Catenuloplanes niger: one gene and its partner. The protein of the gene in region 1 binds, or shares a complex with, the protein of each later gene. Links are inferred from orthologs where the notes say so. Each region holds a gene or a part of one and is shown on either strand. Other genes may lie near its edges.

The links.
Region 2: the proteins of uvrA (region 1) and mfd are in contact, whole or in part, in a crystal structure (PDB 4DFC), measured with the Escherichia coli proteins. The link is inferred for Catenuloplanes niger from one-to-one orthologs.

Annotation. Positions count from the first base shown.
Region 1 is NZ_JAVDYC010000001.1:1,906,954-1,919,429, reverse strand. What follows is about bases 1,068-4,555. They hold uvrA (excinuclease ABC subunit UvrA), read left to right. Parts: upstream 1,068-1,379; coding sequence 1,380-4,355; downstream 4,356-4,555. Other genes in these bases: J2S44_RS08305 (Rieske (2Fe-2S) protein), read left to right, coding at 4,554-4,555; J2S44_RS08315 (hypothetical protein), read left to right, coding at 1,068-1,175. Outside these bases: more of J2S44_RS08315, read left to right, coding at 1-1,067; more of J2S44_RS08305, read left to right, coding at 4,556-5,060; excinuclease ABC subunit UvrC, read left to right, coding at 5,141-7,396; RNase adapter RapZ, read left to right, coding at 7,626-8,483; J2S44_RS08290 (gluconeogenesis factor YvcK family protein), read left to right, coding at 8,480-9,490; DNA-binding protein WhiA, read left to right, coding at 9,636-10,616; gap (type I glyceraldehyde-3-phosphate dehydrogenase), read left to right, coding at 10,957-11,964; J2S44_RS08275 (phosphoglycerate kinase), read left to right, coding at 11,977-12,476. UniProt on the Escherichia coli protein: The UvrABC repair system catalyzes the recognition and processing of DNA lesions. UvrA is an ATPase and a DNA-binding protein. A damage recognition complex composed of 2 UvrA and 2 UvrB subunits scans DNA for abnormalities.
Region 2 is NZ_JAVDYC010000001.1:3,418,316-3,434,751, reverse strand. The notes cover bases 12,232-16,436. They hold mfd (transcription-repair coupling factor), read right to left. Parts: upstream 16,062-16,436; coding sequence 12,432-16,061; downstream 12,232-12,431. Other genes in these bases: J2S44_RS14875 (enoyl-CoA hydratase-related protein), read left to right, coding at 16,381-16,436; J2S44_RS14885 (hypothetical protein), read right to left, coding at 12,232-12,291. Also shown: cysC (adenylyl-sulfate kinase), read right to left, coding at 1-1,227; J2S44_RS14930 (glycosyl hydrolase), read left to right, coding at 1,368-2,558; J2S44_RS14925 (ABC transporter permease), read right to left, coding at 2,594-3,313; J2S44_RS14920 (ABC transporter ATP-binding protein), read right to left, coding at 3,316-4,212; J2S44_RS14915 (ABC transporter permease), read right to left, coding at 4,224-5,081; J2S44_RS14910 (ABC transporter ATP-binding protein), read right to left, coding at 5,081-5,995; ppc (phosphoenolpyruvate carboxylase), read right to left, coding at 6,113-8,914; J2S44_RS14900 (winged helix-turn-helix transcriptional regulator), read right to left, coding at 9,041-9,445; J2S44_RS14895 (SDR family NAD(P)-dependent oxidoreductase), read left to right, coding at 9,510-10,262; J2S44_RS14890 (nucleoside triphosphate pyrophosphohydrolase), read right to left, coding at 10,577-11,527; more of J2S44_RS14885, read right to left, coding at 11,551-12,231. UniProt on the Escherichia coli protein: Couples transcription and DNA repair by recognizing RNA polymerase (RNAP) stalled at DNA lesions. Mediates ATP-dependent release of RNAP and its truncated transcript from the DNA, and recruitment of nucleotide excision repair machinery to the damaged site.

The DNA of each region.
Region 1 (12,476 bases):
TCAACGAGGAGATCCTGCTGTTCGTGGCGCTGGCCTGCGCGATCTTCACGGTCTGCTGGGTGCTGATGCACCGGGACCGGATCAGGACGGTCTGGAAGCCCGGGCTGACCGGTCTCGCGGTGGCGGCCGGCACCTCGGGCGTGCTGCTCGCGTACCCGCTGTTCCAGCAGTTCCTCGGCCGCCAGCACTACCGGGGCCTGCCGTTCACGCCGGACGTCTACGTCACCGACCTCGCGTCGTACGTGTTCTACGCCCGCCAGTCGATCGCCGGCCACACCGCGCTGGCCGAGTCGCTGAGCGTCAGCGCGACCGAGGACAACAGCTTCTTCGGCCTGCCGCTGGTGGTGTTGCTGGTGGTGTGCGCGGTGCTGACCTGGCGGCAGCGGGCGATGCGCGCGGTCGTGATCACCGGGCTGGTCTTCGTGATCATCGCCGCCGGGCCGACGCTGGTGGTCGGCGGCGTGGACACCGAGGTGCCGATGCCGCTGTTCTTCGTCAGCCACCTGCCGCTGATCAACCTGATCACCACCACGCGGTTCACCATGGTCGTGGTCTGGGCGTGCGCGTTCCTGCTGGCCGTCGCGACCGACCGGGTGCTGCGCGCGCGGGACGAGGAGCCGGATCCGGCCACGGCACGGCGGCGTGTCCTCCTCTGGTGGGTGACGATCACGGTGGCGCTGCTCCCGGTCGCGCCGAAGCCGCTGATCACCGCGCCGGCCACGCCGATGCCGGAGCTGATCACGTCCGGCCAGTGGCGCGAGTTCGTGCCGGACGGCCGCTCGCTGGTCCCGGTGCCGCTGCCCGAGGTGACGGTGGGCCGCGAGGGCATGCGGATGGCCGCGTTCGCCGCGCTGGACGCCCCGGTGCCGCGCGGTTACTTCATGGGCCCGACGAACGGTGAGATCGACCCCACCGGCACCTGGAACGCGCCGGCCCGCCGCACCTCCGACATCCTGTTCGAGATCGTCCGGTCCGGCCGGGCGCCGGTGGTGACCCCGGCCGACCGGGCCGCCGCGCGGGACGACCTGAAATACTGGAGGGCCGGCGCACTGGTGCTGGGGGAGCGGCACGCGCAGGCGGAGATCCTGAAACGTACGGTCTCCGACCTTCTGGGCCGGGAGCCGCGGCTGGTCGGTGGTGCCTGGGTGTGGGAGGTCTCGGACCTTCCCGTCTGAGCGCTCGGCGAAAAATGTCGTACCCCCCGATTACAGTCGCCTGCGGCGCCTGTCTGCGGTCTGACCTGCTGTTAGTACCCCGATCGGGGAAGCGGGAGTTCAACCGGGGTAAGGGGCGTTGGAACATCCCGGGCTCATCCAGGGCCCGATGTGACACAGACCACAACAGGTATGGCATTCTTTGAGCTGGGAAGTGGGCGGGCAGTGACCGACCGACTGATCATTCGTGGCGCGCGTGAGCACAACCTCCGCGACGTCTCCCTTGATCTGCCACGCGACGCGATGATCGTCTTCACCGGCCTCTCCGGGTCGGGCAAGTCCAGCCTCGCGTTCGACACGATCTTCGCCGAGGGCCAGCGGCGGTACGTGGAGTCGCTCTCCTCGTACGCGCGGCAGTTCCTCGGCCAGATGGACAAGCCGGACGTCGACTTCATCGAGGGCCTCTCGCCCGCGGTGTCGATCGACCAGAAGTCGACGTCGCGGAACCCGCGCTCGACCGTCGGCACCATCACCGAGGTGTACGACTACCTGCGCCTGCTCTTCGCCCGCGCGGGTGTGCCGCACTGCCCGGTCTGCGGCGAGCTGATCTCCAAGCAGTCCCCGCAGCAGATCGTCGACCGGATCCTCGCGATGAAGGAGGGCACCCGGTTCATGGTGCTCTCCCCGGTGGTCCGCGGCCGCAAGGGTGAGTACGTCGACCTCTTCGCCGAGCTGCAGACGAAGGGCTACGCGCGCGCCCGGGTCGACGGCGTGGTCCACCCGCTGACCGACCCGCCGAAGCTGAAGAAGCAGGAGAAGCACACGATCGAGGTGGTCATCGACCGCCTCAGCGTGAAGGCGAGCGGCAAGCAGCGGCTCACCGACTCGGTCGAGGCCGCGCTCGGGCTCTCCGGCGGCCTGGTCATCTTCGAGTTCGTCGACCAGCCGGAGGACGACCCGGACCGCGAGCGGCTCTTCTCCGAGCACCTGGCCTGCCCCAACGAGCACCCGCTGGCGATCGAGGACCTGGAGCCCCGGGTCTTCTCGTTCAACGCGCCGTACGGTGCCTGCCCGGAGTGCACCGGCCTCGGCACCAAGAAGGAGATCGACCCCGAGCTGGTCATCCCGGACACCGAGCGCACGCTGCGCGACGGTGCGGTGCAGCCGTGGTCCGGCGGCCAGACCCAGGAGTACTTCCTGCGGCTGCTGGAGGCGCTCGGCGAGCAGGAGCACTTCACGCTGGACACGCCGTGGCGCAAGCTGTCCTCCCGCGCGCAGAAGACGATTCTGTTCGGCTCCGAGGACCAGGTGCACGTCAAGTACCGGAACCGGTACGGCCGCGACCGGTCGTACTACACCGGCTTCGAGGGCGTCATGCAGTGGATCGAGCGGCGCCACGCGGACACCGAGTCGGACTGGTCCCGGGAGAAGTACGAGGGCTACATGCGCGACGTGCCGTGCGGCACGTGCAAGGGCGCCCGCCTCAAGCCCGAGGTGCTGGCCGTCACGCTGAACGACAAGTCGATCGCGGAGGTCTGCAACCTCTCGATCGGCGAGTGCGCGGACTTCCTCGGCGAGATGGAGCTCAACGACCGGCAGAAGATGATCGCCGAGCGGGTGCTCAAGGAGATCAACGCCCGGCTGCGGTTCCTGGTCGACGTGGGCCTGGACTACCTGTCGCTGGACCGGCCGGCCGGCACGCTCTCCGGCGGCGAGGCGCAGCGCATCCGGCTGGCCACGCAGATCGGCTCCGGCCTGGTCGGCGTGCTCTACGTGCTGGACGAGCCGTCCATCGGCCTGCACCAGCGGGACAACCACCGGCTGATCGAGACGCTGCTCCGGCTGAAGAACCTGGGCAACACGCTGATCGTGGTCGAGCACGACGAGGACACGATCCGGCAGGCCGACTGGGTGGTCGACATCGGCCCGGGTGCCGGCGAGCACGGCGGCCGGGTGGTGCACTCCGGGCCGTACGCCGGGCTGCTGAAGAACAAGGAGTCCGCGACCGGGGCATACCTCTCCGGCCGGAAGAGCATCCCGACGCCGATGGTGCGCCGCCCGCGCACGCCGGACCGGGAGCTGGTCGTCCAGGGCGCCCGGGAGAACAACCTGCGCGGCGTGACCGTGCCGTTCCCGCTCGGGCAGCTGATCTCCGTCACCGGGGTCAGCGGCTCCGGCAAGTCCAGCCTGGTCAACGACATCCTCTACAAGGTGCTGGCCAACCAGATCAACGGCGCGAAGATGGTGCCCGGCCGGCACTCCCGGGTGACCGGGCTCGACCAGATCGACAAGGTGGTCGGCGTGGACCAGTCGCCGATCGGCCGCACCCCGCGGTCGAACCCGGCGACGTACACCGGCGTCTTCGACAACATCCGCAAGCTGTTCGCGGAGACCACCGAGGCGAAGGTGCGCGGCTACGGCCCGGGCCGGTTCTCGTTCAACGTCAAGGGCGGCCGCTGCGAGAACTGCGCGGGCGACGGCACCATCAAGATCGAGATGAACTTCCTGCCGGACGTCTACGTCCCCTGCGAGGTGTGCAAGGGCGCGCGGTACAACCGGGAGACGCTCGAGGTGCACTACAAGGGCAAGACGATCTCCGAGGTGCTGGAGATGCCGATCGAGGAGGCCGCGACCTTCTTCGAGCCGATCACCTCCATCCACCGGCACATGAAGACGCTGGTCGAGGTGGGCCTCGGCTACGTCCGGCTGGGCCAGCCCGCGCCGACGCTCTCCGGTGGTGAGGCGCAGCGCGTCAAGCTCGCCTCCGAGCTGCAGAAACGCTCCAACGGCCGCAGTGTGTACGTGCTGGACGAGCCGACCACCGGCCTGCACTTCGAGGACATCCGCAAGCTGCTGCTGGTCCTCCAGGGCCTGGTCGACAAGGGCAACACGGTGATCGTGATCGAGCACAACCTCGACGTGATCAAGTCGTCCGACTGGCTGATCGACATGGGGCCGGAGGGTGGCCACCGCGGCGGCACCGTGCTCGCCATGGGCACGCCGGAGGAGCTGGCCGAGGTGCCGGGCAGCCACACCGGCCGCTTCCTGCGCCCGATGCTCGGCCTGGAGGGCGAGCCGGCCGGCGCGAAGGACGCGGTCGCCCGCGCGGCGAAGGCGAACGGAGAAAAGGTCAACTCGGTGAAACCGGTCGCCGCCACGAAGGCTCGTTCCAGTCGAGCCAAGGTCACGGCGAGCCGATAGCGGTCGACCCTCTGTCAGCAAACCGTGCCCGGGTTCTTCTGTTACGCACAGGTGTGTTCTCTACCGTGAGTAACGGACGTGGGGTGGTCCGGCCGGTTCTCGTCGAACCGGCCGGGCCCGCCACCCGTGTCTATGGACGTGGACGCGCACGGCGGCACAGCGGCCGGCGCACCGCGGGCTAACAGGAGGGGTTACAGCATGAAGAACGAGCAGGTGCTCGAGGCCGGGACCGCGTCGCGCCGGATGCTGCTGGTCGGCGCCGGATCCGTGGGTGCGGTCGCCGCGCTCGCGGCGTGCGGCACCGAGTCCGACTCGCCGAGCACGAGCTCGGGGCCGGGGTCCGACCCGACCACGGGTGCTCCCTCGACGACCGGTGCCCAGAGCGCCGCACCGTCGGCCGGTGGCGGCGACACCGCGGCGAACGCGATCGCCAAGACGACGGACGTCCCGGTCGGCAGCGGCGTGATCCTCGCGGAGCAGCAGGTCGTCATCACGCAGCCGGCCGCGGGCACGTTCAAGTGCTTCAGCAACGTCTGCACGCACCAGGGCTGCCCGGTGAGCAGCGTGGACGGTGGCTCGATCGTCTGCAAGTGCCACAACAGCCTGTTCTCCATCGAGGACGGCTCGCCCACCTCCGGCCCGGCACGCCAGCCGCTGGACGAGAAGCAGATCACCGTCGACGGCGAGTCGATCACGCTCGCCTGAGTCCCGCCCACCGGTGGCCGGGCGCCCGCACGCCCGGCCGCCGGAGGAGGGTTGTCACACCCCCGGATTAGGCTGGGTGAGTGCCCGATCCGTCGACCTATCGCCCCGCGCCCGGGACCATCCCCGAGTCCCCCGGTGTCTACCGGTTCCGTGACCCGACCGGCCGGGTGATCTACGTCGGCAAGGCGAAGAGCCTGCGCAGCCGGCTCAATTCGTACTTCGCCGACACGTTCACGCTGCACCCCCGCACCCAGCAGATGGTCACCACGGCCGGCTCGGTGGACTGGGTGACCGTCGGCAGCGAGGTCGAGGCGCTCCAGCTGGAGTTCACCTGGATCAAGCAGTTCGACCCGCGCTTCAACGTGAAGTACCGGGACGACAAGTCCTACCCGTTCCTCGCGGTCACGCTGGACGAGGACTATCCGCGCCTGCAGGTGATGCGCGGCGCCAAGCGCAAGGGCGTGCGCTACTTCGGGCCGTACTCGCACGCCTGGGCCATCCGCGAGACGCTCGACCTGCTGCTCCGCGTCTTCCCGGCGCGCACCTGCTCGGCCGGCGTGTTCAAGCGCGCGGCCCAGGTCGGCCGCCCCTGCCTGCTCGGCTACATCGGCAAGTGCTCCGCGCCGTGCACCGGCCAGGTCACCATGGACCAGCACCGGGACATCGTGCTCGACTTCTGCGACTTCATGGCCGGCAAGACCGACACCATGGTCAAGAAGCTGGAGCGCGAGATGATGGCCGCGTCCGACGAGCTCAACTTCGAGCTCGCCGCCCGCCTGCGGGACGACATCGCGGCGCTGCGCCGCGCGCTGGAGAAGCAGGCCGTGGTGCTCGGCGACGGCACCGACGCGGACGTGGTGGCGTTCGCCGACGACCCGCTCGAGGCCGCGGTCCAGGTCTTCCACGTGCGCGACGGCCGGATCCGCGGTCAGCGCGGCTGGGTGGTGGAGAAGAACGAGGAGCTGTCCCTCGGCGACCTCGTGCACCACTTCTGCACCCAGGTCTACGGCGCCGAGCAGGGCGAGGCGGACGTGCCTCGCGAGCTGCTCGTCCCCGCGCTGCCGGACGACGCGGACGCGCTGGCCGACTGGCTCTCCGACCACCGGGGCAGCCGGGTGCAGATCCGCGTCCCGCAGCGCGGCGACAAGAAGACGCTGATGGAGACGGTGGCGCGAAACGCGGCCGAGTCGCTGACCCGGCACAAGCTGAAGCGCTCCGGCGACCTGACCACGCGCAGCAAGGCGCTGGAGGAGATCGCGGACGCGCTCGGCACGGACACCGCGCCGCTGCGCATCGAGTGCTTCGACGTGTCCCAGATCCAGGGCACCGACGTGGTCGCCAGCATGGTGGTGTTCGAGGACGGGCTGCCCCGAAAGGGGGAGTACCGGCGGTTCATCGTGCGCGGCGACCGGCACGGCGGCGGCATGGACGACCTCTCCGCGATGTCCGAGGTGATGCGCCGCCGGTTCGCCCGGCTCAAGTCGGAGAACACCCAGGCCGAAGCCCAGGCCGACGCGGTACGGACAGCGGACGGCTGGTCCGGCGCGGGTGACCGGGACCCGGCCGCGGCCGGCCAGGGTGTGGCCCGGGGCGGTCCGGGCTCGGCCCCGGGTGGTCAGGGTCTCGCCGCCGGTGGCCCGGACGACGCCGCAGGCGATCAGCCGGTGGCCAACGACGAGGTCACCGCGGCCGGCGAGCTGGCGCCCGCGGAGGAGCTGACCGCGCGCGGCGAGCCGGTCCCGGCCGAGCTGCCCGGCATCGACCCGACGACCGGCCGGCCGCGGCGCTTCGCGTACCCGCCGAACCTGATCGTGGTCGACGGCGGTGCGCCGCAGGTCGCGGCCGTGGCCGCGGTGATGGCCGAGATGGGCGTCACCGACGTGGCACTGTGCGGCCTGGCCAAGCGGCTGGAGGAGGTGTGGCTGCCGGACGACGAGTTCCCGGTCATCCTGCCGCGCAACTCCGAGGCGCTCTACCTGCTGCAGCGCGTCCGCGACGAGGCACACCGGTTCGCCATCACGTTCCACCGGCAGCGCCGTTCCAAGCGGATGACGGTCTCCGCGCTGGACGACGTGCCCGGCCTGGGCGAGGTGCGCCGCAAGGCGCTGCTGCGCCAGTTCGGCTCCGTGAAGAAGCTCGCGGCCGCCTCACCGGCCGAGATCGCCGAGGTCCCGGGCATCGGGCCGCGCACGGCCGAGGCCATCATCGCCGCCCTGACGGGTGAAAAGCCGGCCGCGCCCGCGGGCCCGGAGACGACCGATATGCCGGGGAACAGCGCATCCACCGGGGATGTTGAGGCCGAAGCGGGCGTACACCCGGCGGCGCGCGAACTCTAGGATTGGCGCCCGACAGACTTTCGACCTTGAGGGGGCCGTCGTGACCGAGCGGCGCGACGACGAGCGACCGGAAGAGACAGTGAGCGTTTTTCCACCTGGCGCACCCGGGCCGTCCACTGCCGCCACGCCGCCCGGCCGCACCGGCCAGGCGGACGGCGGCTCATTGACCGACCGGCTCGACCGGCACGGCGAGCACCGACCGGAGGGCGACTCGTCGTCCCGCGAGGAGATCAGTCTCGTCGTGGTCACCGGCGTCTCCGGCGGCGGCCGCAGCACGGTGGCCCGGGCGCTGGAGAACGTCGGCTTCTACGTCGTCGACAACCTGCCGCAGGCGCTCATGGTCGAGATGGCCGAGCTGGCGTTCGCCGCCGGCGGCGGCGCGACCCGGCAGACCGCGATGGTGCTGGACGTGCGCAGCCGGGCGTTCTCCACCGACCTGGCCGGCGCGATCCAGGCGCTGCGCGACAAGGGCTTCCACCCGCGCGTGGTGTTCGTGGACGCGGACGACGAGGTGCTGATCCGGCGCTTCGAGAGCGTCCGCCGCTCGCACCCGTTGCAGGGCGAGGGCCGGCTGGAGGAGGGCATCGCGGCCGAGCGGAAGCTGCTCGAGGAGGCCCGCGACCAGGCCGACGTCATCATCGACACCAGCCACCTCAACGTCAACCAGCTGCGCCGCCGGGTCGAGGAGCTGTTCGGCGGCGAGGACGCGCGCCGGCTGCGGGTGACCGTGCTGTCCTTCGGCTTCAAGTACGGGCTGCCGCCGGACGCGGACTTCGTGCTCGACGCCCGGTTCCTGCCGAACCCGTACTGGGTGCCGGAGCTGCGCGAGTTCACCGGACGGGACGAGTCGGTCAGTTCGTACGTGCTCGGCCAGGACGGCGCGCTGGACTTCGTCGGGTCGTACGCGTCGCTGATCGCGGCGACCGCGTCCGGCTTCGAGCGCGAGGGCAAGCGCTACCTGACCGTGGCGATCGGCTGCACCGGCGGCAAGCACCGCAGCGTCGCCATCACCGAGGAGCTCGCCACCCGGCTCCGCGAGGCGCGCCTCGCCGCCACCGCCCACCACCGCGACCTGGGGCGCGAGTGAGCGTTCTGCCACCGGCCGGGCGGGCCGACAGCGGCTCGCCGGCCGTCAAGGTCGTCGCGTTCGGCGGCGGTCACGGTCTCGGGGCGTCGCTGCGGGCGCTCCGGCGGATCCGGCCGGAGCTGCACCTCGAGCTGACCGCGGTCGTCACCGTGGGTGACAACGGCGGGTCCAGCGGGCGGCTGCGTGCGGAGCGCGGCATCCTCCCGCCCGGCGATCTGCGCCAGGCGCTCGCCGCGCTCGCCGCGGAGGACGAGACGTCGGCCCGCACCGCCGCGCTGCTCCAGCACCGGTTCACCGCGGCCGGCTTCGGCGACGAGGACCCGCTCACCGGCCACGCGGTCGGCAACCTGCTGCTCTGCGGCCTGATGGAACTGTTCGGCGACCCGGTCGCGGCGCTCGACCACGCGGCCGGACTGGTCCGCGCGCAGGGCCGGGTGCTGCCGATGTCCACGCACGGCGTGCAGCTGGAGGCGGACGTGCGCGGCGTCGACCCGGACCGGCCGGACGAGATCAGCACCGTGCACGGCCAGCACGAGGTCGCGGTCACCCGCGGCACCGTGCAGCAGGTCCGGCTGTTGCCCAAGGACCCGCCGGCCTGCCCGGAGGCGCTCGCGGCCGTGGCCGAGGCGGACTGGCTGATCTTCGGGCCGGGCAGCTGGTACACCAGCGTCATCCCGCACCTGCTGGTGCCGGAGCTGGCCGCGGCGATCCTGGCCAGCCCGGCCCGGCGGCTGGTGCTGCTCAACCTCGCGGCGGAGAAGGAGACGCTCGGGCTCTCCGTCGCCGACCACCTGGCCGCGCTCGCCTGGTACCTGCCGGGACTGACCGCGGACGTGGTCCTCGCGGATCCCGCGGCGGTCGGTGACCCCGAACCGGTCGCGGGTGCGGCAGAATCGCTGGGTGCCCGGCTGGTGCTGGCTCCCGTCGCGGTGCCGGACGGCAGCCCGCGGCATGATCCGGTCACACTCGGCACCGCGCTGGTGCCGGTGCTGGAAGTCGATCGTTAAGCCATGGGCGAGGCGAGCAGAGACATTGAGCTTTTTTCGACCTGGCGCACCGGGCCGTCGAGCGGCGTCCTGCCGTCCGGCCACCCGGGCCAGGTTGACAACGGCTCACACAACTCAAGGATTGCGTGCACGAGGTGACGACGATATGGCGATGACTGCGGCCGTCAAGGACGAGCTGAGCCGCGTGGAAGTGGCGAAGCCGTGCTGCCGGCGGGCCGAGATGACCGCGCTCCTGCGCTTCTCGGGCGGGTTGCACATCGTGTCCGGCCGGGTGGTCGTGGAGGCCGAGCTCGACACCGGCGTCGCGGCGCGGCGCCTCCGGCGGGAGATCGCCGAGGTGTACGGCTACTCCAGCGAGACCCACGTGCTCGCCTCCGGTGGCCTGCGCAAGGGCAGCCACTTCATCGTCCGGGTGGTCAAGGACGGCGAGGCGCTGGCCCGCCAGACCGGGCTGCTCGACGTGCGCGGCTGGCCGGTGCGCGGACTCCCGCATCACGTGATCTCCGGGAACGCGTGCTGCGCGGTCGCGGCCTGGCGCGGCGCGTTCATGGCGCACGGCTCGCTCACCGAGCCGGGGCGTTCCTGCGCGCTGGAGATCACCTGCCCCGGCCCGGAGTCGGCGCTGGCGCTGGTCGGCGCGGCCCGGCGGATCGGGATAACCGCCAAGCAGCGTGAGGTGCGCGGCGTGGACCGGGTGGTGGTCAAGGACGGTGACGCGATCGCCGCGCTGCTCACCCGGATCGGTGCGCACTCCAGCGTGCTGTCCTGGGAGGAGCGCCGGGTCCGCCGCGAGGTCCGGGCGACGGCGAACCGGCTGGCGAACTTCGACGACGCGAACCTGCGCCGGTCCGCCCGGGCCGCGGTCGCGGCCGCCGCCCGGGTCACCCGTGCGTTGGAGATTCTCTCCGAGGACGCGCCCAACCACCTGACCTCCGCCGGGCACCTGCGGTTGCAGCACCGGCAGGCGTCGCTGGAGGAACTGGGCGCGCTGGCTGACCCGCCGCTGACCAAGGACGCGATCGCCGGGCGGATCCGCCGGCTGCTCGCGCTCGCCGACAAACGGGCGCGTGACCTGGGGATACCGGACACCGAAGCGGCCGTGACGCCGGAGATGCTCGCCTGCTGACCGGCTGCACGCGAGGGTACGGTCGCCGACCGTACCCTCGCTGCTTTGTGATCTTCGAAAGGCGCCGGAAGGGGCCGAAGTGCCCTGGTAGACCTCGGTGCAACCGGACACGATGGGATCCTTAGCCCCGCCGCAACGGCGCTGCAACAACTCCGATAGTGTTCGCAGCGTACGGCGACGGGGCCGGCAACCGGTTCACCCCTCGTCGTGGTTCGGGTCTCTTGCGCAACCGCGGCAGGGCTGATCGGTACGACCAATTGGCGGCCGGCTGCGGAAAACGGTCGGCATGTGAGTCCGCCGAGTAAACCCACGGCGGGCCAGATCGCGAGGAGACGGACCTGTGACCATCCGGGTTGGTATCAACGGCTTCGGCCGGATCGGCCGTAACTTCTTCCGGGCGGTGCTCGCGTCCGGTGCCGACGTGCAGATCGTCGGTGTGAACGACCTGACCGACAACAAGTCGCTCGCCCACCTGCTGAAGTACGACAGCATCCTGGGCCGCCTGGGCCACGAGGTCAAGGCGACCGACACCGAGATCACCGTCGGTGGCAACACGTTCCGCGCGTCCGCCGAGCGTGACCCGAGCAAGCTCGCGTGGGACGCCGTCGGCGCCGACATCGTGATCGAGTCGACCGGCTTCTTCACGGACGCCACCAAGGCCAAGGCGCACGTCGAGGCCGGCGCCAAGAAGGTCATCATCTCCGCTCCGGCGAAGAACGAGGACGTCACGGTCGTCATGGGCGTGAACCACGACAAGTACGACCCGGCGTCGCACACCGTGATCTCGAACGCGTCCTGCACCACGAACTGCCTCGCGCCGATGGCCAAGGCGATCAACGACGCGATCGGCATCGAGCACGGCCTGATGACCACGATCCACGCGTACACCCAGGACCAGAACCTGCAGGACGGTCCGCACAGCGACCTCCGCCGGGCCCGCGCCGCCGCGCTGAACCTGGTCCCGACCTCGACCGGTGCCGCCAAGGCGATCGGCCTGGTCATGCCGGAGCTCAAGGGCAAGCTGGACGGCTTCGCGGTCCGCGTGCCGATCCCGACCGGCTCCGCCACCGACCTGACGTTCGTCGCCTCGCGCGAGACCACGGTCGAGGAGGTCAACGCCGCCGTCAAGGCCGCCGCCGAGGGCGCGCTCAAGGGCTACCTGACCTACTCCGAGGACCCGATCGTCTCGTCGGACATCGTCACCGACCCGGCGTCCTGCATCTTCGACGCGCCGCTGACCAAGGTCATCGGTGGCACGCAGGTCAAGGTCGTCGGCTGGTACGACAACGAGTGGGGCTACTCCAACCGCCTCGTCGACCTGGTCAAGTACGTCGGCGCCTCCCTGTAAGGGACTCATTCTGTGAAGACTCTCGACGACCTGCTCGGCGAGGGTGTCTCGGGTCGGCGCGTGCTCGTGCGCGCCGACCTGAACGTCCCGTTCGAGAAGGACTCTGACCCCCGCGTCATCACCGACGACGGCCGGATCCGCGCGGTCCTCCCGACGCTGGTGGCGCTCCGTGACGCGGGCGCCCGCGTCATCGTCATGTCCCACCTCGGCCGCCCGAAGGGTGCGCCGGACCCGGCGTTCACCCTGGAGCCGGTCGCCGAGCGGCTTCGCGAGCTGCTCGGGTCCGCCGTGGTCTACGCGGAGGACACGGTCGGCCCCGGCGCCGAGACCGCGGTCGCCGCGCTGGAGGACGGCCACGTCCTCCTGCTCGAGAACCTGCGCTTCAACGCGGGCGAGACCAGCAAGGACGCCGCGGAGCGCGAGGCCTTCGCGGCCAAGCTCGCCGCGTTCGCGGACGTCTACGTGGGCGACGGCTTCGGTGCGGTGCACCGCAAGCACGCCAGCGTCTACGA
Region 2 (16,436 bases), 1.5 Mb from region 1 along the record:
GATCGGACAGCAGATCGCCAGCCCGCGGTGCCGGGCCACCTCGGCCGCGACCCAGCCGATCCGGCGCACGTTGCGGTCCCGGTCCGCCTTGCTGAACGTCAGGCCGGCCGACAGCTCGCGGCGCACCACGTCGCCGTCGAGCAGCGTCACCGACCGCTCGCCCGACTCGCGCACGGTGTCGGCCACGTGCCGGGCCACCGTGGACTTGCCCGAGCCGGACAGCCCGGTCAGGAACACCACCAGGCCGCGGTGCCGGCGCGGCGGGCGTGCCCGGACCAGCTCCTTCGCCACGGCCGGCGGCGTGTGCCACTCCGGCAGCGGGAAGCCCCGGTCGAGCAGGTCGTTGATCTCCAGTTGGGACAGCGCCAGCTTGCGGTTGCGCGGCGGGATGTCGTCCCGCCACCGCCACTGACCGTCCCGGCTGTCGTAGGCCAACTCGCGCGGCACCAGCACGCGCGGGCCGCCGCCGGAGAGCGAGTCACCGGTGGAGAGCAGGTGGGTCACGCCGTACGCCGCGGCCACCCGGGCCCGCAGCAGCGCGTCCGCGATCTCCTGGCCGCGCCGGGTCAGCGACACCGCGACCAGCGTCGCCGGGGGCATGCGGTCGCGCGCCGCGAAGATCGCGCGGACCAGCGCCTCCGGCGGCATGCCGTCCGGGCTGGCCTCGGCGATCGGGATCATCACCAGCAGGTGCGCGCTGAGCTGCTTCGCCGCGTGCGCGATCTGGGCGAGCTGCGGGCGGTGCAGCGGCTTGTCCGCGATCACGCCGAGCACGCGGCCCGGGGGCAGCAGCGCCTTGATCTCCTCCGGCGTCCGGCGCAGACGCTGGAACGGGCCGTGCGTGCCGTCGCCGAGCCGCCGCACGTCGCCCCCGACGCCGTACATCCCGTTCTTGGTCGGCCAGACGTCCGCGACCTCCATCGCCGCGACCGGCGCACCCTCCAGGTCGGTCAGCACGATCGCGCGCCCGACCGGGTTCGTCAGGTCCAGGCCCTCCGCGATCGAGGCCGGCACCTCCAGCGTGACCGGCGCCGGCCAGGAACGGTCGTCCGCCAGCCGGCCCCGGCGCTGCAGGCTGGTCAGATCGGCACGGCCGAGGAAGCCGGTCAGCGGGGCATAGGCGCCGGAGAGCAGCAGCTCCAGGTCGGCCAGCTCATACGCCCGGGGCGTGTATGCCGGCGCGTCCCGCAACACGTCCTCGGGCAGCAACCACCCACCGCTGTTCATCCCACCCCCAAGACCAAGTAAGGCAGACAGTCTCTCAGCAGAACGCCCGATCGTGAAAGTCGGAGGGGGGCCGAGCGACAAATCAGTACCCCGGCTCGTTGTGCCGAGGAGGTCGTCACCGCCAGGGAGGTCGCTTGCGCATGCGTCGCCGGATCCACCTGTTGCTGGCCCTGACGGCGGTCGTCGCACTGGTGGCCGGCGCGGGCCTGATCTGGTTCGGCGCGCGCGAGGACAACGACGCGCCACCGTCCGCACCGGGCACGACGCCGCCGCCACGCGCGGAGCCGGGCCGTCCCGCGCCGCCGGTGCCCGACGCGCCGGCCACCGGCGCGCCACCCGGGTCGAGCGGCCTCGGCCCCGCGCCGGCCACGTCGGCACCGGGACGGACCGACTGCCGGGTCGGGCCGAAGCTGGTGCCGACCTGCAACGTCCTGTGGGGAGCGGCGCCGGGCGCGTTCACGGAGGCGCGGGGTGCGCGGGCGCTCGCCGAGTACGAGGAGCGCACCGGTCGCACGCAGGCGGTCTACCACGCGTACCACCGGGGGACGAACGGTCTGTTCCCGACGGAGGAGGAGGTGCGGATCGCCGGTGACCCGGCCCGGCCGCGAATCCTGTTCCTGAACTGGAAGCCGTGGGACGCCAGCTGGGCGGAGATCGCCGACGGCGCCGCCGACGACTACCTGGACCGGCTGGCCGCGCACATCCGCGACACGTACACCGAGCCGTTCTTCTTCACCGTGCACCACGAGCCGGAGGAGGAGGTGCGGCCGCGCCGCGGGTCGGGGTACACCGCGCACGACTACCGGGACATGTTCCGGCACGTGGTGGGGCGGCTGCGGGCCCGCGGCGTGGACAACCTGGTCACCGTCATGGTCCACATGGCCTATGTGCCCTACACGGCGGCACCGTGGTTCGCCGACCTCTACCCGGGTGACGACGTGGTCGACTGGGTGGCCTGGGACACCTACGCCTACAGCGAGCGCGGCGAGTACGGGCACGGCGACTTCGCGGAGCTGATGAACCGGGTCTCCGGCGAGGCACCGGACTGGCCGGGCTTCTACAACTGGGCGGTGGCCCGGCACCCGGCCAAGCCGCTGATGGTCGCCGAGTGGGGCGTCTGGGCCAGCCACTCCAACCCGGGGCATCAGGCGGAGTTCTACCGCAGCGTGGGCCGCCAGATCGCCGACTTCCCCCGGATCAAGGCGCTGCTGCACTTCGACACCCCGCATGACCAGCGCGGCCGCGACTCCCGCCCGGAACGCACGTCGGACGGTCTGGCCGCCTACCGCGACCTCGGCCGGCTACCGATCTTCCAGGTCGACGTGCGCTGAGCGGCCCCGCCGGGACCGGCGGGGCCGCTCAGCGGTCAGCTGGTCTCCGAGCTCGCGGTGAACGAGCGGAGCCGGAACACCGCGTACGCCAGGCAGAGGGCCGTGACGATCACGCTCATCACGACGGTGACCGGCAGCGAGACGTTCGCGGTCAGGTACTCCGTCGGCAGGAACCGGTCGGCGTAGGTCACGGTGTACTGGCCGATGGACAGCACCCGGGTGCCGCTGACCAGGTTGCCGAGCAGGCCCTCCCAGATCAGCACGTAGAGCAGGCCGACCAGGACCGGACGCCGGCTGAGCAGGCTGAGCAGCACGAACACGGCGGAGTAGATGACCGCGCCGATCGCGGCGGCACCGGCCAGCGCGAGGCCGAAGCGGAAGTCCTGGACGAGCACGCCGGCCACGTAGAGCGGGATGGCGGCGGTGAGCGCGGTGACGCCGGACGCGACCAGGAACTTGGCCCAGACGATCTCGGCGCGGGACAGCGGCTTGGTGAGGATGTGCACGATCGTGCCGTCGTCGATCTCGGAGCCGAGCACGCCGGTGCCGACGATGAGCGCGGTGACCGGCAGCAGCACCGCGATGCCCAGCGCGTTGATCACCAGCGGTCCCCAGTCGCCGTTGTTGATGCCGGTGGCGCGCGCGAAGACGGCCAGCGCGACCAGGAGCAGCGGCAGCGGGAAGAGCAGCAGGAACCGGCGGCGGCCGAACAGCCCGCGCGCGGTCATCCAGGCGATGGTCGGGTTGAACAGCATGGTCAGGCCTCCACCAGGTAGGAGAAGACGCTCTCCAGGGACTCGTCGGACGGGGTGAGCCGGCTGACCCGGATCCCCTCCTTGAGTGCGATCTTGGGCAGTGCCCGGGTGAAGCCGCCGTAGTCGGACGCGCGCACGGTCAGCCCGGTGGCGGCCAGCTCCACGCCGGCCACGGACGGCTGCGCCATCAGCGCGACCGCGAGCCGCCGGTCGTCGGTGGAGGCGACCGCGAAGACGTGCGGCCGGTTCGCCATCAGCCGCCGGATCTCCCGGTAGTCGCCGGACGCGGCCAGCCGGCCGGCCACCATCACCTGGACGGTGCCGGAGAGCTGCTCGACCTCCTCCAGGATGTGCGAGCTGAACAGGATCGTCCGGCCCTCGGCGCCGAGCCGGTGCAACAGCTCCATCATGTGCATGCGCTGCCGCGGGTCCATACCGTTGAACGGCTCGTCCAGCAGCAGCACCTGCGGCTCGTGCACCAGCGACGCGGCCACCCGGGTGCGCTGCCGCATGCCCTTGGAGTAGGTGTCGATCCGCCGGTCCTTGAACTGGGCCATCTCCACCAGGTCGAGCGCGGCCGCGGTCGCGGCCACCGGGTCGGGCAGCTTGTGCAGGCGCGCGCTGGCCAGCACGAACTCGTGCGCGGTGAGGAAGCCGTGCACCGCCTCGCGCTCGCTGACCAGGCCCAGCTGCCGGTAGACGGCCGGGTTGCGCCAGGCGGGCTGGTCGCCGACCGTGACCGTGCCGCGGGACGGCGCGAGGAACCCGGCCATCATGTGCAGCAGCGTGGTCTTGCCGGCGCCGTTCGGGCCGAGCAGGCCGGTCACGCCCGGTTCGAGCGTCATGGTGATGTCGTTGACGGCCACCACGTTCCCGAACCAGCGGGACACGCCGTCCATGGTCACCGTGGTCACGAGGCCACCTTCCGGTATCGAACGAGCAGCAGCGAGACGCAGAGCGCGAGCAGGGCCAGCGTGACCGCGCCGTAGAGCGGGCCGAACGACCCGATGCCGAATTCCTCGGGCATGCCCTCCGGCCTGCCGAAGACCCACTGACCGACGCCGCCGACCAGCGTGGCCGGGCTGGCCAGCTGGGCGAGCTGCTGGCCGGTCTGCGTGGTGGCGAACGTGAGCACGCCGACGACCGGTGCGGTCACCAGGAACACCGCGACCGTGGCGCCGGCCGCGACCGCGCGGCGGCTGACGAACGACGACACCAGCAGCGCGATCGAGCTGTAGACCAGCGCGAAGAGCAGCGCGTACGCCAGGCCGGGCGCGAACGCCCGGGTCTCGTCCCAGACCGCGCCCATCCCGTCGCCGCTGAACGCCGCGGTCAGGAACATGATCAGCATCGGTACGCCGAGCACCGCGAAGCTGGCCGTGACCATCGCGGCCAGCTTGGCCAGCGGGTAGTCGGCGCGGCTCAGCGGCCGGGAGAAGTAGAGCGGCAGCACGCCGCTGCGCAGGTCACGGGAGACCAGCTCGGGCGCGACCACGGCGCAGAACAGGATGAGCAGCATGCTCATCTGGTCCGGGAACGTCTCGTAGGTGAGCAGCTCCATGCCGGTCTGCGACTTGACCGCGGCCGCGACCACGCCGACGACCAGCATGATGCCGGCCACCGACCAGGGGAAGATCTTCGCCTTGAACGTGCGGCCCAGCCCGAACGCGGCGCGCATGCCGTGCACGTAGAGCGCGGCGAACACGGAACCCCGGCCCAGCCGGGGGCCCTGGTAACGGCGATAGCCGATGTCGTGAATGACGGACATCAGGCGTCCTCCCTCGCGGCGAAGAGCTCGGCCACCCGGTGGCGGCGCTGCTCCAGACGGTGCAGCGGCAGGTCCAGGTCGGCGACCGCGGCCAGGATCGTGTCGTAGGCGGAGTCCGGCTCCGTGCCCAGCGGCACCAGCAGCAGCCGGCCCTCGCGGGTCGGCGGCAGACCGGCCGCGGCCAGCCGGTGGCCCAGCTCGTCGGTGCCCTCGCTGACCTCGACCGCGAGCACGTCGGTGCTGGTGGTCATGGTGGAGATCTCCGCCGAACGCAGCAGCTTGCCGCCGTCGATGGCGATCAGCGAGTCACAGATCCGCTCGACCTCGCCGAGCAGGTGCGAGCAGACCACCACGGAGATGCCGAACTCGGAGCCGATCCGCGCGATCAGGTTCAGCATCGCGTCGCGGCCGGCCGGGTCCAGGCCGTTCGTCGGCTCGTCCAGCAGCAGCAGGTCGGGGTCGTGCACCAGCGCCTGGGCCAGCTTCACCCGCTGCTTCATGCCGGTCGAGTAGCCACCGATCTGCCGGTAGCGCTCCTCGTACAGCCCGACGTGGCGCAGCGCCTCGGAGGCCCGCTCGCGCGCGGCCGTGCGCGGCAGCCCGCTTATCCGGCCGAGGTGGGTCACGAACTCGGCCGCGGACAGCTCCGGCGGCAGGCAGTCGTTCTCCGGCATGTAGCCGACGCGCTGGCGCACGTCGGCGGCCTGGGTCGTCGGGTCCAGCCCGAGCACGCGCAGGGATCCGCTGGTCGGTGCCAGCAGTCCCAGCAGCAGCTTGATCAGGGTGGACTTGCCGGCCCCGTTCGCACCGACCAGGCCGACGACGCCCGGCCCCACGCTCAGCGTCAGGTCCGACAGCGCGGTGACGCGTCCGCCGTAGACCTTCGTCAGGGATTGGGTCGCGATCAATGTCACGACGTCGAGCCTAGGCCCAGCGCGCATGCGGCGAATCAGGAATGACCCCCGGACGGACCCTCAGAAGCACGATCAAAACCCTGAGGACCCGTCCGGGTACGCCGTGGGACCGCCTGATCAGCCCGTGTTGCGCATGCCGGCCGCGATGCCGTTGACCGTGGTCAGCAGCGCCCGCTCCAGCGTGGTGGCGTCGCTGTAACCGCGCCGCGCGCCGGGCGTGGTGCCGACGGTCTGGCTCGCGCCGGTGTCGCGGTACTGACGCAGCAACGCGACCTGCAGGTGGTGCAGCGGCTCCAGGTAGGTGTCGCGCACCCCGAGCGTGCGGGACAGCACCGGGTTGCCCTCCAGCAGCCCGGTCTCGCCGGTGATCGCCAGGACCTCGCGCACGGTCCGCGCGTACTCCTCCTCGATCGTGGCGAAGATCGGCTGCAGCTCCTCCGGGACCAGCGTCGCCACGTACCGCCGGGCGATGTTCAGATCGGTCTTGGTCAGCATCATCTCGACGTTGGACAGGAACGTCCGGAAGAACTGCCAGTCCGACCACATCTCGTCGAGCACGTCGCCGAGCCCGGCCTCGCGCGCCGCGGCCAGGCCGGTGCCGACGCCGAACCAGCCGGGGACGATCTGCCGGCTCTGCGTCCAGCCGAAGACCCACGGGATCGCGCGCAGCCCGCCGAGGCCGGCGTCCGCGTTCGGCCGCTTGGCCGGGCGGGAGCCGATGTTCAGCGCGCCGAGCAGCTCGGTCGGCGTGGACGCCCAGAAGTACGCGGGCAGGTCCGGGTTCTCCACCAGCCGCCGGTACGCGGCGAACGCGGCCGCCGAGGCGGTGTCCATCGCGCCGTCCCAGCGCTCCAGGCTCTCGTCCGGCACGCGCGGCTTGGTGTGCAGCAGCGTGGCCTGCAGCACCGCGGCCACGGTCAGCTCCAGGTTCTCCCGGGCCAGCGCGGGCAGCGTGTACTTGTCGGAGATGACCTCGCCCTGCTCGGTCACCTTGATCGCGCCGTCCAGCGTGCCGTACGGCTGGGCCAGGATCGCCTCGTGTGTGGGGCCGCCACCGCGGCCGACCGTGCCGCCGCGGCCGTGGAACAGCCGCAGCCGGACGCCGTGCCGCGCGGCCACGTCACGCAGCGAGCGCTGCGCCTTGTGGATCTCCCACTGCGACGTGGTGATGCCGGCCTCCTTGTTGGAGTCCGAGTAGCCGAGCATGACCTCCTGCACGTCGCCGCGTGCCTTGACGATCGACCGGTACGCCGGCAGCGACAGCAGCTCGTCCAGCATGCGGCCGCCCGAGTTGAGCTCCGCGGGCGTCTCCAGCAGCGGCACGATGTTGATCCGCGCGCGCCTGGAGTGCACGTCGATCAGGCCGGCCTCGCGGGCCAGCACCGCGGCCGCGAGCACGTCGTCCGGGCCGAGCGTCATCGAGATGATGTACGTCTCGACCACGTCGTCGCCGAACCGCTCCTGCGCGGCCCGGATCGTGCCGAACACGTCGAACGTCTTGCGCGCCGCGTCCGTCAGCGGCGTGTCCGCGCTGGACAACGGCCGCCGTCCGGTCAGCTCCCTGGCCAGCAGCTCGGTGCGCTCCGCGCGGGTCAGCGTCGTGTAGTCGCCGACCTCGCCGACCTGCCCGTACATCTGGGCCAGCACCGCGTGGTGCGCCTCCGCGTGCTCGCGCACGTCCATCGTGGCCAGGTGCATGCCGAAGGCGGACACGCTGCGGATCGTGGAGGAGAGCCGGCCGACCGCGGTGAGCTGACCGGAGTTGCGGGCCAGCGACGCGCGGATCAGCTCCAGGTCACCGATCAGCTCCTCGGTGCCGAGGTAGTCCCGGCCCGGCACGTGCGGCGTGCTCTGCGACAGCCGCTTGCGCGTGTTCGCCAGCTTCGCCTTGATGCAGCGGATCTTCAGCCGGTACGGCTCCTCCGCGTTCACCCGGCGGAACCGCGGCGCCACCTCGGGCAGCGCGTCCAGGTCCTTGGCCAGGCTGGCGGAGAGGTCGAGCGAGACGCCGCGCAGCCGCCGGGACACGGAGATCTCCGTGATCAGCTTGTCCATCGCGGCCTCGGTGGCCTGGATGCCGTGCTCGTGCTGGATGATCAGCACGTCCCGGGTGACCGCCGGCGTGACGAACGGGTTCCCGTCCCGGTCGCCGCCGATCCAGGTGCCGAACGTGATCGGCCGCGCGGTCGGCGACGTCTCCACGCCCAGCGAGCGCAGCGTCTCGGACAGGTCGTCGAGCACCTGCGGCGCCGCGTCCGCGTAGAGGTCCTTCAGGTAGAAGACCGCGTTGCGTGCCTCGTCCGTCGGGTCCGGCCGGTCCAGGCGCAGCTCGTCGGTCTGCCAGATCAGGTCGATGAGCTCGGCCAGCCGGCGGGACGCGGGCCCGTTGTCCTTCGCGCCGTAGAGCACGGCCGCGGCCTGCTCCGCGTCCAGCTGGTCGGCGAGCGCGCGCAGCTTGGTCAGCACGGACCGGCGGGAGGCCTCGGTCGGGTGCGCGGTGAAGACCGGGCGGATCGCGAGCCGGCGGGCCGCGGTGGCGATCTCGTCGGCCGGGACGCCGGCCTCCGCGATCAGCTTCGCCGCCTGGTCCAGCCAGCCGCCCGAGGTGGCGCGCTGCCGGCGCAGGTCACGCGAGCGGTGCACCTGCTCGGTGATGTTCGCCAGGTGGAAGTAGGTGGAGAACGCCCGGGCCAGCTGGGTGCCGGTGGTGACCTCCATGGCCGCCAGCCGGGAGGCCGCGGCGTCCGCGTCCGTGCGCACCTGCGCGCGGATCTCCTCGACCAGGTCGAGCAGCGGCTTGCCCTCCTGCCGCGCCAGGGTCTGCCCCAGCAGCGTGCCGAGCCGGCGGATGTCGGCGCGGAGTGCGGCGTCCGGACCGTCGTGGTCGCTGTGCCCTGCACCGGAAAGCTGTTCGGTCACAGAAAGCGCTCCTCCCATGCGAACGAAGGACAGCGCTGTCCGACTTGTGCGCGATCGTATCGGCGACGCGTAGCGCTGTGGTCACCGTGGTGAGCCACGTCTCAAGCTGTGGGCCCGGTTACCACCCTATGACGGCTCCGCGACGGCGTCGTGGCGTTCCCGCGCCTCGATCATCGCGTCGGTGTTGCTGCCGAACCAGATCATCATCGCGCACAGCGGCTCGGCCAGGCCCTCGCCGAGCCCGGTCAGGCGGTAGGTGACCTGCGGCGGCACGGTCGGCTCGACGTCCCGGGCGACCAGGCCGTGGCGGACCAGCGCCCGGAGGTTCTGGGACAGCATCTTCTGGCTGATGCCGCCGACCGTGCGGTGCAGCGCGGAGAAGCGGTGCGGGCCGGTGATCAGCGCCGCGATGATCAGCGTGCCCCATCGCGTGGTGACCTGATCCATGATCGGCCGCGACGGGCACCGGTTGTCGAAGGTGTCACCGGCCAGCAGGCGGTATGCGGACCTGAGCTGCTCACTCACTGCCATGCACCTACCTTACAAAAAGGTACGTACTTCCCCACGGTGACCAGCTCTCCTAGCGTCACCGGCCATGGACATCTGTCTGCAGGACCGGACGGCCGTCGTCACCGGGGCGTCGAAGGGCATCGGCGCGCGGATCGCCGTGGACCTCGCGGCGGCCGGCGCCGCGGTCGTCGTCAACTACCGCACCGACGCGGCCGGCGCGGACCGCGTGGTCGAGGCGATCACCGAGGCGGGCGGCCGCGCGCTCGCGGTCCGCGCGGACGTCAGCCGGAGCGCGGACGTGACCGCGCTGTTCGAGGCCGCGCGGGACGCGTTCGGCACGGTCGGGATCCTGGTCAACAACGCGGCGATCAGCGTCTTCGGGCCGATCGAGGCGATCACCGAGGAGGACTACCGCCGGCACGTGGACATCAACCTGTGGGGCACGCTGCTGACCATGCGCACGCTGGCCGGTCAGCCCGGCCTCGGCCACGCGTCGATCATCAACGTGTCGACCGCGGGCACGACGTTCCACCCGCCGTACGGCGCGCTCTACGTCGCCACGAAGGCGGCCGTGAACGCGGCGACGCTGGTCGCGGCCGCGGAACTCGGCCCGCGTGGGATCCGGGTCAACGCGCTGCTGCCCGGCTACTCGGACACCGAGGGCACGCGCGCGATGGGCTTCGTCGGCTCACCCGCCGCCGACCAGGCCGTCTCCGGCGTCCCGCTGGGCCGCCTCGGCACCCCCGGCGACTACGGACCACCGGCGGTCTTCCTCGCCTCGGACGCGGCCCGCTTCATCACCGGCGCGGTCGTCCACGTCAGCGGCGGAAGACGCTGATCGCGAGCCCCGCGCCCCGGCGCCTGATCTTCGTGACGCGCGCCGGCCGGGGTTCCGTGACGTGCGCCTGGAGTCGTTGCCTTCGCCGGAGGCGGCGCTGGTGCCGGTCGGGCCGGTCAGGGGCCCGTGACGTGCGCCGGCCGATCCCCGGTCGCCGCCGCGCGCCGGACCGCGGGCCGGGGCGAGCGTCGTGCGGGCCGGGCGGGTCGCGGGTGTGCCGGACCACGGCGGGACCGGCAGGGAGGCCGCCCGCGGCCGACCGGTGCCCGCGGGAGCACTCGGAGCGCGCCCACGCCGGAAGCGGGAACCCGGTCCTATGCCGTTTCCTGTTCCGCGGTTCTGATCGCCTCCGCGTGGGCCAGGGCGGCGCGGCGCAGCAGGGCCTCGGCGTCGAGACCCGCGGCGCGCGCCGCGGCCACCCGGCGCAGCAGCTCGGAGCCGAGATCAAGGGCTTCCGGCAGCGGTACGGCGACGCCCGCGCGCTCCGCCCGCTGGAGGATCTTGGCGGCGAGCGCGAGCGCGGGCTGGGAGAGCGCGATGCCGTCCATCGCGGACGCGCGGGACTTCTCCGCGCGCTTGATCTGCTCCCAGTTCTCGATGATCTCCTCGACGCCGCTGACCTCGGTGTCCGCGAAGACGTGCGGGTTGCGGCGGATCATCTTCTCGACCAGCGTGCCGGCCACGTCGTCGACGGTCCAGCGCTCGCCGTCCGGCAGTTCCTCGGCCAGGCGCGCGTGCAGCACCACCTGGAGCAGCACGTCGCCGAGCTCCTCGCGCAGCGTGTCCAGGTCGCCGGTCTCGATCGCGTCGTACGCCTCGTAGGCCTCCTCCAGCAGGTACTGCGCGAGCGTGGCGTGCGTCTGCTGCCGCTTCCACGGGTCGCCGCCGGGGGAGGCCAGCCGGTCGATCACCGTGACCGCGTCCAGCAGGCGCGCGCCCGGCGGGTCCCACGAGCCGTAGCGCAGCTCCAGTTCGGCCAGGCCGGGCTCGCGGGCCAGGCGCAGGCCGAGCGTGCGGGCCATGTCCTGGTCACCGGTGGGCCCGGCCAGCCAGACCACGGTGCCGTGCGCGGCCGCGGCGGCCAGCACCGGCGCCGGGTCGGCGTCGACCACGGTGACCTCCGCGCCGGCCGCTCGCAGCGCGTGGACCTGCGCGTTCTCCTCGGAGGCGAGCACCGGGTGGCGGCGGACCAGGTCCCAGGCGTCGGCGGTCAGCAGGCCCGCGGGCAGGCGCGGAGAGGTGACGAGCAGGACGATCTGCGGCATGCCGACCAGCATGCCGCAGGCGGTCAGCCGGCCGTGACGACGGTCCGGTCCACCAGGTACGGCATCCGGTACGGGAACGACTGGCTGTTCGCCGACGCGATCATGGGCACCGCGACCGGCAGGTACTTCGGGTTGACCACCGCGCCGGCCCGCTCCGCCTCGTCGCGCAGCAGGTCGGCGACGGACAGCGGCACGCTTGCGAACTCGCCGCCGCCGAACTGCTCGCGGACCACCGGCACGGACAGTCCCGGGTCGATCGCGCGCGCGTCGACCAGCGCGTCGTAGACGGTCATCATCCGCTCGTCGGTGACCTCGGCCGGCGCGACGTCGTCCTGCAGCGTGCCGTACAGCCGGTACCACTCCCGGTAGAGCGCGACGTAGCGCGTCTCGGCCGGCACGCCGAGCACGGACTCGACCAGCTCGGCCGGCACCTCGGGGCCGGTGGCGGTCAGGTTGCGCGCCTCTGCGGCCCGGCGGCCCAGGTCGAGCGTGAGCAGCAGGTCGACCACGTGCCGCCGGGTGATCGGCAGGCTCGGCCGCTCCAGCTGCTCGCCGGGTTCACCGGGTGCGTCGGCCGCGGCCGCGGCCAGCGCGGCCTGGTCGGCGTCGAACGCCGCGCGCGCCTCCTCGAAGATCGCGTCGACGGTGCGCTGGCTGTACGTCTCGTCGCCGACGTAGGCGGCCACGGCCGGGCTCTGCTGGGCGCAGCCGGTGAGGGCGAGCGCGGCGGCGCAGAGAAAAGCCACATAACGGGCAGGTCGCATAGAGATCACTCTATCACGTGACGAGATGATCACTCTGCGACGCGCCGACCGCGGGTGCCCGTCGAGGCGTTGTCCACGGTGCCTCGTCGAGGCGTTGTCCACGGGTGCGGACGACGCCTCGACGAGGTGGGGCGGACGGCTCAGCGCGCGGCGGCGACCGGCTCGCCGAGCACGTCCTTGAGCAGCTGCGCGCACCAGTCCAGCAGCGCCTGGTCGCGGACCGGCTCGCCGCCGATCCGGCGGGTCATCGGCCGGGGCACGCTCACCTGGTCGGTCGCGTGCTTGTAGACCGAGTCCGGGTGGTACCGCTTGAGCCGCATCTGCTTCGAGTCCGGCAGCGACAACGGCGCGAGCCGCACGTGCTTGCCCTGCAGCGTCACCTCGGTCAGCCCGTAGGCCTTCGCGACCAGCCGGAACCGCGCGACCGCCAGCAGGTTCGCCACCGGGGCCGGCGGCTCGCCGTACCGGTCGGTCATCTCCGCGACGATCTCCTTCAGCGCCACCTCGTCGCGCGCCTCGGCCAGCTTCCGGTACATCTCCAGGCGCAGCCGCTCCACGCCGATGTAGTCGTGCGGCAGGTGCGCGTCCACCGGTAGGTCGATCTTGACCTCCTGGACCTCCTCCGGCCGCTCGCCCTTGAACTGTGACACCGCCTCGCCGACCATCCGCACGTAGAGGTCGAAGCCGACGCCCTCGATGTGCCCGGACTGCTCGCCGCCGAGCAGGTTGCCGGCGCCGCGGATCTCCAGGTCCTTCATCGCCACGTACATGCCGGCGCCCAGCTCGGTGTGCTGCGCGATGGTGGCCAGCCGCTCGTGCGCGTGCTCGGTCAGCGGCTTCTCGCGCGGGTAGAGGAAGTACGCGTACGCCCGCTCCCGCCCACGCCCGACCCGGCCGCGGATCTGGTGCAGCTGGGCCAGGCCGAGCAGGTCGGCGCGCTCCACGATCAGCGTGTTCGCGTTCGGGATGTCGATGCCGGACTCCACGATCGTGGTGCAGACCAGGACGTCGAACTCCTTCTCCCAGAAGCCGACCATGACCCGCTCCAGCGCCTCCTCGGACATCTGCCCGTGCGCCACCGCGACCCGCGCCTCCGGCACCAGCTCGCGCAGCTTCCGCGCGGCCCGGTCGATCGACTCGACCCGGTTGTGCAGGTAGAACACCTGACCGTCGCGGAGCAGCTCGCGGTGGATGGTCGCGGCGATCTGCTTCTCGTCGGACGGGCCGACGAACGTGAGCACCGGGTGCCGCTCCTCCGGCGGGGTGGCGATGGTGGACATCTCCCGGATGCCGGTGATCGCCATCTCCAGCGTGCGGGGGATCGGCGTGGCGGACATGGTCAGCACGTCCACGCTGGCCCGCAGCGTCTTCAGGTGCTCCTTGTGCTCGACGCCGAACCGCTGCTCCTCGTCCACGATGACCAGGCCGAGCTGCTTGAACCGGGCGGCGGCGGAGAGCAGCCGGTGGGTGCCGATCACGATGTCGGCGGTGCCCTCCGCGGCCATGCTCAGCGTCTGCTCCGCCTCCTTCGGCGTCTGGAACCGGGACAGCTGCCGGATCTCCACCGGGAACTGCGACATCCGCTCGGCGAACGTGTTGTAGTGCTGCTGGGCCAGCAGCGTGGTCGGCACCAGCACCGCCACCTGCTTGCCGTCCTGCACCGCCTTGAACGCGGCCCGGACCGCGATCTCGGTCTTGCCGTAACCCACGTCGCCGCAGATCAGCCGGTCCATCGGGACCTGCTGCATCATGTCGTGCTTGACCTCTTCGATCGCGGCCAGCTGGTCCGGCGTCTCCTGGTACGGGAACGCGTCCTCCAGCTCGCGCTGCCACGGCGTGTCCGGGCCGAACGCGTGGCCCTTCTGCGCCTGGCGGGCCGCGTACAACTGGATGAGCGACGCGGCGATCTCCTTGACCGCCTTCTTCGCCCGCGCCTTCGCCTTCTGCCAGTCGCTGCCGCCCATCTTGTGCAGCGTGGGCGCCTCACCGCCGACGTAGCGGGACAGCTGGTCCAGCTGGTCGGTCGGCACGAACAGCCGGTCGCCGGGCTGCCCCTTCTTGGCCGGCGCGTACTCGATCACCAGGTACTCGCGGTCGGCGCCGTTGACCTTCCGCTGGACCAGCTCCACGTACCGCCCGATGCCGTGCTGTTCGTGCACCACGTGGTCGCCGGCCTTCAGCTCCAGCGGATCGATCGTGTTGCGGCGGCGGGACGGCATCTTGCCCATCGCCTTGGTGGTCGCGCCCCGGCCACCGGTCACGTCGTTGCCGGTCACCACCGCGATCCGGGCGCGCTCGTCGACGAAGCCGTGGTTCAGCCCGCCGCAGACGATCGTGATCTGCCCGGCCGCCGGCGCGTCCGACAGGTCGTCCGTGGTCACCGTGCCCAGGCCGGCGTCGCGCAGCACCTCGGCCGCGCGGTTGGCCGGCCCCTTCGCCTCGAAGACCAGCACCACCGACCAGCCGTCGCCGGCCCAGCGCTTCAGGTCGTCGACCAGCCGCCCGGTCTCGCCGTGGTAGAGCGGCGCGGCCTGCGCGGCCAGCGCGATGTCGTCCCCCGCGTCGGGCGTGACCTCGACCCGCACCGGCTCTTCCCACGGCGCGGCCCCGGCCTCGGCCCCGGCCTCGGTGGCGGCCTCGGCGGCGGCCAGCCCGAACGGCGACACCGACCACCACGGCTGGCCGAGCCGGGCCGCCTCCGCGCGCACGTCCGACAGGCTGCGGAACGCGGCCGCGCCGACGTCGATCGGTGCCTCGCCGCCGACCGCGGCCGCGGCCCAGCTGGCCTGCAGGAACTCCTCGCTGGTCCGGACCAGGTCGTGCGCCCGGGTGCGGATCCGCTCCGGGTCGCAGAGCAGCACGTGCGTGTCCCGCGGCATGCAGTCCAGCAGCAGCTCCATGCTGTCCGTGCCGTCCAGCAGCGCCGGGGCCAGCGACTCCATGCCCTCGACCGGGATGCCCTCGGCCAGCTTCGTCAGGATCTCGCCCAGCTCCGGGTGCGCCGCGGCCAGCGCGGCGGCGCGCTCGCGCACGTGCGGCGTGAGCAGCAGCTCCCGGCACGGCGGCGCGAACAGCTCGGTGGCCGGCTCGATGGTGCGCTGGTCGGCCACCGCGAACGTGCGGATCTCCTCGACCTCGTCGCCCCAGAACTCCACGCGCGACGGGTGCTCGTCGGTCGGCGGGAACACGTCCAGGATGCCGCCGCGCACCGCGAACTCGCCGCGCTTGGTGACCAGGTCGACCCGCGCGTACGCCAGGTCGACCAGCCGCTCGACCGTCTCCTCCAGGCCGGCCTCGCCGCCCGGCCGCAGCACCACCGGCTCCAGGTCGCCGAGGCCCTTGAGCTGCGGTTGCAGCACCGACCGGACCGGCGCGACCACGACCCGGACCGGACCGGCCTCGCCCGGGTGCGCGAGCCGGCGCAGCACGGCCAGCCGCTTGCCGACCGTGTCCGACCGGGGGGAGAGGCGCTCGTGCGGCAGCGTCTCCCAGGCCGGGAACGCCACCACCTGCTCCGCCGGGATCAGGCAGCCCAGCGCGTCGACCAGGTCGTCCGCCTCGCGGGAGGTGGCGGTCACCGCGAGGACCGGGCGCCCGGCACCGCCGGACGGCACGGCGGCCGCGACGGTGGCCACGATGAACGGCCGCAGCGGCGCCGGCGCGGTCAGGCCCAGCTCGGCCGCCTCCGGCCCGCCGGTGCGGGCGAGATCGCGGGCGCGGGCCAGGCCACCGTCGGCGAGCGCGGCGGGAAGGAGACCGGCGAGCTTCATTGCAAATCCCCCGTACGGCACGACTGCCCTGGTCAGGACACGGTGCCCTGGTGAGAACACGGCGTTTACCCCGCGCCCGGTCCGGACGGGGGGTACGACATCCAGACTACGCCGATCCCGGGCCCGTCCCGTGGATCGGCGGTGGGTCGGGCGTCCGAGCGCGGGTCCGGAGTTCGGCTGAATCCGTTGGTGGCGGTGTCTCGCACGTCGCACCGGGTGTGCGACCCGGCAGCTCGGAGCACTTGCAAGGTCTCTCGGGCCGGGCTCGAGCGATCATCCGGCCGCACGACCCACCCCACCACGCGAGGAGGACCACACGGTGCGGGTACTGCTGCTCGTCTCCGCCTTCAACGGACTCAGCCAGCGCGTCTGGTG